Regions from separate parts of the Martinezella sp. CNPSo 3732 genome, predicted to be linked through region 3. Evidence: predicted binding sites of a transcription regulator. Region 3 holds the regulator's gene; each other region holds the start of a gene.
What was found. Region 3 encodes PhoB, which activates phosphate uptake and scavenging genes when phosphate is short. Its sites were predicted from a motif close to TGTCATNNANCTGTCAT; they were not measured.
Positions count from the first base shown of each region.

Region 1: a site for PhoB is predicted at 1,194-1,210, ahead of AC13RM_RS27150 (inorganic phosphate transporter). Genes of this name have one in related genera too.
Region 2: a site for PhoB is predicted at 1,237-1,253, ahead of AC13RM_RS30225 (Orn/Lys/Arg family decarboxylase). Genes of this name have one in related genera too.

Region 1 is NZ_JBXSOO010000022.1:117,688-119,955, reverse strand. Features, by position in the region: gene AC13RM_RS27150 (inorganic phosphate transporter) at 1-1,146, opposite strand, end outside; gene AC13RM_RS27145 (GCG_CRPN prefix-to-repeats domain-containing protein) at 1,387-1,695, shown strand; gene AC13RM_RS27140 (hypothetical protein) at 1,801-2,268, opposite strand, start outside.
Region 2 is NZ_JBXSOO010000033.1:20,799-23,066, reverse strand. Features, by position in the region: gene AC13RM_RS30230 (NCS2 family permease) at 1-1,131, shown strand, start outside; gene AC13RM_RS30225 (Orn/Lys/Arg family decarboxylase) at 1,298-2,268, shown strand, end outside.
Region 3 is NZ_JBXSOO010000021.1:100,047-102,314, reverse strand. Features, by position in the region: gene pstB (phosphate ABC transporter ATP-binding protein PstB) at 1-21, shown strand, start outside; gene phoU (phosphate signaling complex protein PhoU) at 73-786, shown strand; gene phoB (phosphate regulon transcriptional regulator PhoB) at 818-1,501, shown strand; gene AC13RM_RS26400 (GcrA family cell cycle regulator) at 1,694-2,221, opposite strand.

The DNA.
Region 1 (2,268 bases), on a different contig from region 3:
ACCGATCAGGTAGATGTCGTTGCGAACGTTGCCGACGAGCCCGTTCGGCAGCTTCTCGACGCTTGGATAAGCTGATATCTCGGCGCTGGTGGCGTGAATATAGGCCTGGAGCGCCGGCGTCGTGGCGTCCGTCCAGGCCTTGCTCTTGACGGCGGCGGCGACCGCGGCCTTCGGATCGGCCGGCGCCGCAACGCCGGGCTTCACATATTTGCCGAGCACCGTCTCGACTTGCGTGGAGGCGGTTTTGTAAGCTTCGAGATAGTTGACGTCAGGCGTCTTGTTCAGCGCGAAGGCTGTGGGCACGAGACCGATGAGGATGAGCATGATCAGGCCCATGCCCTTCTGGCCGTCGTTCGAGCCATGGGCGAAGCTGACACCGGTGCAGGTGAAGATCAGCAGGCCGCGGATCCAGGCCGGCGGCGGCGCATTGCCCTTCGGCGCTTCATAGAGTTCCTTGTTGCGGATCAGCACCTTGGCGACCAGCAGCAATATTGCAGCCATGGCAAAGCCGATGATCGGCGACAGAAGCAGCGACATGCCGACGCTGCTCGCCTGCGACCAGTCGACACCGCTGGTGGCGGAGCCGGCGGGCGCCAGGAACTGGTTGGCGAGACCGACGCCGATGATGGAGCCGACGAGCGTATGCGAGCTCGAAGCCGGCAGGCCGAGATACCAGGTGCCGAGGTTCCAGATGATGGCGGCCGTCAACAGCGCGAAGACCATTGCCAGACCGGAGCCGGAGCCGACCTGCAGGATGAGCTCGACGGGCAGCAGCGCCAGGATGCCGAAGGCGACGGCGCCTGAAGAGGTGAGAACGCCCAGGAAGTTGAAAAAGCCCGACCAGATAACGGCGAATTCGGCCGGCAGCGAGCGCGTATAGATGACGGTTGCCACAGCATTGGCCGTATCGTGGAAACCGTTGACGAATTCGAAGCCGAGCGCGATCAGCAGTGCCAGACCGAGCAGGATCCACGGAACAGCGGCGGCTTCGGCAAGGTCGCTTCCCAGGGCATAGCCAACATAGGCGAGACCGGCCAGCACAACGACACCGAAGATCGGCAGAAACCATTTTGCCGAACCACCGGCGCCGTGAATTGGATGGTTGGCATTGCCACCCTCCGACGTGTTTGAAGCGAGGTCGACCATCCCAAACTCCTTTATGGCAATTGATATCGTTGGTGTAAGCCTCCTTCATGAAACTCTCGTGACGCGCGAGCAGGTTGCGGCTGGCTGCAAAGATCGGCCAAAGTATGCTTTTTTGGCTGTGGGCAGGCGTTTGGTCTGATCTTGATTTCGCCGTCAAATGGCCTTTTTCGGTTCAGCCAGCGTTCATACCTTTGGGGGTTAAATCCCGCATGTAAGGGACTTGGATAGAGGGCCATCAAAATGAGATCGTCCGTGATTGCCATCGCTGCCTTGTTCGGCAGCTTGGTTGTATCTTCGGCAGAGGCAATGCCTATCCCAGCCGTTGGGACAACGGCCTCAGTGCCGATCGTAAAAGTTGACTATGCCTGCGGTCGTGGCTGGCACCTGACGCGCTGGGGCGAATGCCGCCCCAATCGTTGGGGTCCGCCGCCCCGGCGCTGGGGGTACTACAGGCCGCCACCGCCGCCGCCATGGGGCTGGCACGGCCATCGCCATCATCGCGATGGTTGGGGCGACGACCGCTGGCGTGATCGCCGGCGCGACTGGTAAGATCAGAAACACCGCCGCACTTTGCGGCGGTGTTTTGCTGTGCGCAGTTCCGAAAAAAATGCGTTGCAGTTTTCCGTCCGGAATTGCATGAACACAGAGCGGTTCTTAAGGCTGAGCTTGCGGCCGTAACGCGCGCGCTCCCAGCCAGAGTCCCGCAAGAACAAGCAGGCTGGCCGATAAGATCGCAGCAAGGCTTTTCGCATGGAGTGCGATGTCGGCAAGTTGGGGCCGGATGAGATCGGCCGTGTTGAAGTTCTCGCCGCTGAATTTGCACAAGACGAGCGAGAGGTTGTTGCGCACGAGCGCCGCGTCGATATCGGAGACGAGATCGTCGACCGATGCCTTCTCCACTTTCATTGCTCGCATCTGCAGCAGCACCGCCTTCGCTGCGGCGAGATAGGCGTGGGAGCATTCGTTGAACGGGCTTTCCTCGTCGCTGACGCTGTCCGGCATCAGGCCCCAGAGGCAATAGGCGCGCTGGATCTGCGCAAAGTTCAAGAGACGGCGGAAAGTTTCGTCGGTATCCGACATGCTCTCGGCAAGCGAGACGATCCGCCCGTAATAGGGGGCGAT
Region 2 (2,268 bases), on a different contig from region 3:
ATCGGCGCAACCCTGTTCATGGCGCTCTATGCCAATATGCCCTTCGTTGTCGGGCCGGGCATCGGTGGCTCGGTTCTGGTGGGGCCGACGATGGCAGCCGTGGAGCACATTCCCTGGCAAACGGGTCTTGCCATCTCCTTCTGGTCGAGTGTGATCTTCGTTCTGCTGACGGTGCTCGGCGTGCGACAAGTCATCGCTCGCATGGTTCCGGCCCAGATCAAGCTCGGGCTCGGCGCTGCGATCGGATTGTTCATCGCCCTTCTCGGCTTCAAAAATGCCGGTCTCGTCGACGTCAACGCCAAGAGCCACACGCTCATGCTCGGCTCGTTCAGCTCCGGGCAGGCCATCATTGCCGTCTTCGGCATCTTCCTCGCCGTCTTTCTGCGCGGGCGAAAAGTGCCGGGACCGATCCTCTGGGCCATCCTGGGCAGCACGCTGCTCGGCATTCCGCTCGGCGTCACCAAAGTGCCCACGGCACTCTTCGGAGCGCCGCACGGCATCTCCGAGATCGGCCTCCAGCTCGATTTTCTCGGTGCGCTGAAGATAGACTATTTCCCCTATCTTTTTGCCTTCTTCGCATCCGAGTTCTTCTCGACCCTAGGCACGACGCTCGCGGTCGGCGCCAAAGCCGGTCTGGTTGACGAAGAGGGCAATATGGCGGATTTGGGCAAGCCGTTCCTCGTCGATTCGATTGCCGCCACCATCAGTCCGCTGCTCGGCATTCCCTCCGCCACGGCGCTGGTCGAGAGCGCCACCGGCGCGGAAGCAGGCGGACGCACCGGTTTTGCTTCGCTGGCAACGGCGGCTCTTTTCGCGCTCACTTTGCTTTTTACCCCGATTGCGCTAATGATCCCGGCCGCCGCCACCGCACCTGCCCTGATCCTCGTCGGCATGTCGATGTTCAGCGCGCTGAAGCGTGTCGACCTGGAGAACTTCTCCGATGGTCTTTCCGCCCTGATGATGGTCCTTCTGACCCTGGTCTCCAACAGCTTCGGCACCGGTATCGCCGGCGGGCTGCTGTTCTACGTCATCGTCAAGGTCTTGTCGGGAGAGGCGAAGCAGGTCTCGATCGGCATGTACCTTCTCGCCATCCCGCTTGCCTATTATTTCTGGACCGTTGCCGCTCACTGAGCGGCCACAAATCCATAAATTCCGCGTTCGCAATCCGGCATGAAACGGCGGGCCAGCGACCTGACCGGCGATGGCCGTCGATAGGGTTTAGGACGTCCTCTATTCTGTCACATCCATGTCATGAAATGCGTCGACACCTCATGCGAAATCAGGAGCGGGTACCGACATGGATTATTTCAGACGTTTCAACTTTCTGTTCGCAACGCCAACCTTCGATAATGAGGATCTGGAAGGCGCCCGCTACAATCAGATCGTCGAGGAGATCGAACGCTCCGGTTTCGAGGTGGTGCGCGCGCGCAATCTCGAAGACGCCGAGATCGCCGTGCAGACGGACGCGGCCATCGGCTGCATGCTGGTCGACTGGGGCAAGAAGGGCCTGGAAGGCAAGACGGCCTCCCTCATCAACCTCATGCGCCGGCGCGGCCTCGAATTCCCCATCATCCTGCTGATCCGGCGCAAGCGCTTCGAGGATGTGCCGGTCGAAGTCCTCGATTTTATCGACGGCTATGTTTTCCTCTCCGAAGAAACGCCTGCCTTCATCGCCAAGAGCCTCATCAGCCGGCTGAAACAATATGCCGAGACGCTGAAGACGCCGTTCTTCGGTGCGCTGGTCGATTATGCGGAGGAAGGCAATCACCTCTGGACCTGCCCCGGGCACAATGGCGGCATCTTCTACAGCCGCAGCCCCATCGGTCGGGTCTTCATGGAGCATCTCGGCGAAGCGGTTTTCCGCGACGACCTCGACAATTCCGTGCTCGACCTCGGCGACCTCCTGACCCACGAAGGGCCAGCGCTTGCCGCGCAAAAGGAAGCGGCCAAGATTTTCGGCGCCGAAAAGACCTATTTCGTGCTGAACGGCACCTCCACGTCAAACAAGGTCGCGCTCTCAGCGCTCGTCACAGACGGCGATCTCGTGCTGTTCGACCGCAACAACCACAAGGCTGCCCATCACGGCGCCCTGATGATCTCGGGTGGCATTCCGGTCTATCTGCCGACCAGACGCAATCTCTATGGCCTGATCGGTCCCATGGATTTCACTGAAATGGACGAGGACGCGCTGCGCGAGCGTATCCGCACCCATCCGTTGGTGAAAGATCCGGATGCCTATAAGAAGCCTCGCCCGTTCCGCGTCGCGGT
Region 3 (2,268 bases):
ATCATGGGCCGTTTTGGTTGATGATGTCAGGCGCGCGGCTCATTTCACACAGTTCACCTTGAGGATAGAAAAATGGTCTCCACCCACATTCTCTCAGCCTATGACGAAGACCTGAAGTTCCTGACGCGCCGCATTGCCGAAATGGGCGGCCTGGCCGAGCAGATGGTTAGCGACAGCGTACGCGCGCTGGTCAACAGCGACGCTGCCTTGGCCCAGAAAGTCATCTCCGATGACGTCGTTCTTGACCATGCCGAGCGCGAAGTCGGCGACAAGGCGATCGTCACCATTGCTCGCCGTCAGCCGATGGCAGCGGACCTTCGTGAAATCATGGGCTCGATCCGCATCGCCTCCGATCTGGAGCGCGTCGGCGATCTCGGCAAGAACACCGCAAAGCGCGTCATCGCTGTGCAGGGCACCGGTGTCCCCCGCCGTCTCGCCCGCGGCATCGAGCATCTCTCCGAACTGGCTTTGAGCCAGCTCAAGGAAGTTCTCGATGTCTACGCGACCCGCTCGCCCGACAAGGCCGTGTCGATCCGCGAACGTGACGAGGAAATCGACGCCATGTACACCTCGCTCTTCCGCGAGATGCTGACCTACATGATGGAAGATCCGCGCAACATCACCACCTGCACGCATCTTCTCTTCTGCGCCAAGAACATCGAGCGCATCGGCGACCACGCCACCAATATCGCCGAGACGATCTATTACATGGCGACAGGTGCTCAGCCGGAAGGCGAACGCCCGAAGGACGATACCGCCAATACCGTCGGCGCAGTGACGGAATAATCTGGAAGCGAAGAAAGGAGACCATAGGCGCATGGTTCCGAGAGTTGCTGTTGTAGAAGACGAGGAAGCGCTCAGCGTTCTGCTGCGCTACAATCTTGAGGCCGAAGGCTTCGAGGTCGACACGATCCTCAGAGGCGATGAGGCCGAGCTGCGTCTCCAGGAGCGCATCCCCGATCTCCTGATCCTCGACTGGATGCTCCCCGGCGTATCGGGCATCGAGCTCTGCCGCCGGCTGCGTATGCGGCCGGAGACGGAGCGACTGCCGATCATCATGCTGACGGCCCGCGGCGAGGAAAGCGAGCGCGTGCGTGGGCTTTCGACCGGCGCGGACGATTATGTCGTCAAGCCGTTCTCGACGCCGGAGCTGATGGCTCGCGTCAAGGCGATGCTGCGGCGTGCCCGCCCGGAGGTTCTCTCCACGGTGCTGCGCTGCGGCGATATCGAGCTGGACCGCGAAACCCATCGCGTCCACCGCAAGAGCCGCGAAGTACGGCTGGGGCCGACGGAATTCCGCCTGCTGGAATTCCTGATGTCCTCGCCCGGCCGCGTCTTCTCGCGCTCGCAGCTGCTCGACGGCGTATGGGGTCACGATATCTACGTCGACGAACGCACCGTCGACGTCCATGTCGGCCGCCTGCGCAAGGCGCTCAATTTCTCCAATATGCAGGATGTCATCCGCACCGTTCGCGGCGCGGGCTATTCCATGGAAGCCTGAGCGGCTTGCCGCTCGGGTATCACTAAAGCATGTCGCCCAAAAGTGCGTAGCGGTTTTGCGAGAACGACATGCGCCAGACGGAAAACCTAAAGCACAGGAAGCGAATCTGAAAGATCGTGACGTGCTTTAAATAGCGGCGGAAATAGAAAAACGGGCCTCGAGGGCCCGTTTCTCATTGTCTTGCTGTGGCTTTCAGCCGTTGTTACGACGGCGGTCATGCACCGGCTGGTATGCCATGCGCTGATGATAGGTGCAGTAGGGCGAAGAATCTGGGCTGTCATTGCCGCAGAAGTGGAAGTCGTCCTTCAGCGGGTCGCCGACCGGCCACTTGCAGGTGCGCTCCGTCAGTTCCGTCAGGCCGAGGCGGCGGGAGATCGGAACGACGACGTTCGATGCCGGACGATACTGGATTTCATTGACGGAATCGATCTCGATCTCTTCCTTCAGCATGGTTGCGCCCTGCTGGCGGGCGACGACCGTGCGGGTAGCAACGCGCGATCCGTAGGTCGCGGCGCGGGGTGCAGCTGCGCTGCGCTTCGGCGTGCGCGCTGCGGTTGCCGTGCCGCCCGCCTTCGCTCGGCCGGGAAGGTTCAGGCGGTGCACCTTGCCGATGACGGCATTACGGCTCACGCCACCGAGCTGCGCAGCGATCTGGCTGGCGCTCAACCCTTCGGACCATAGCTTTTTCAGCTTCTCGACGCGTTCGTCTGTCCAATTCATGCCCTGTCTCCGCTGTCGCGTTTCCGATGGCAGAATCCCTCACCATT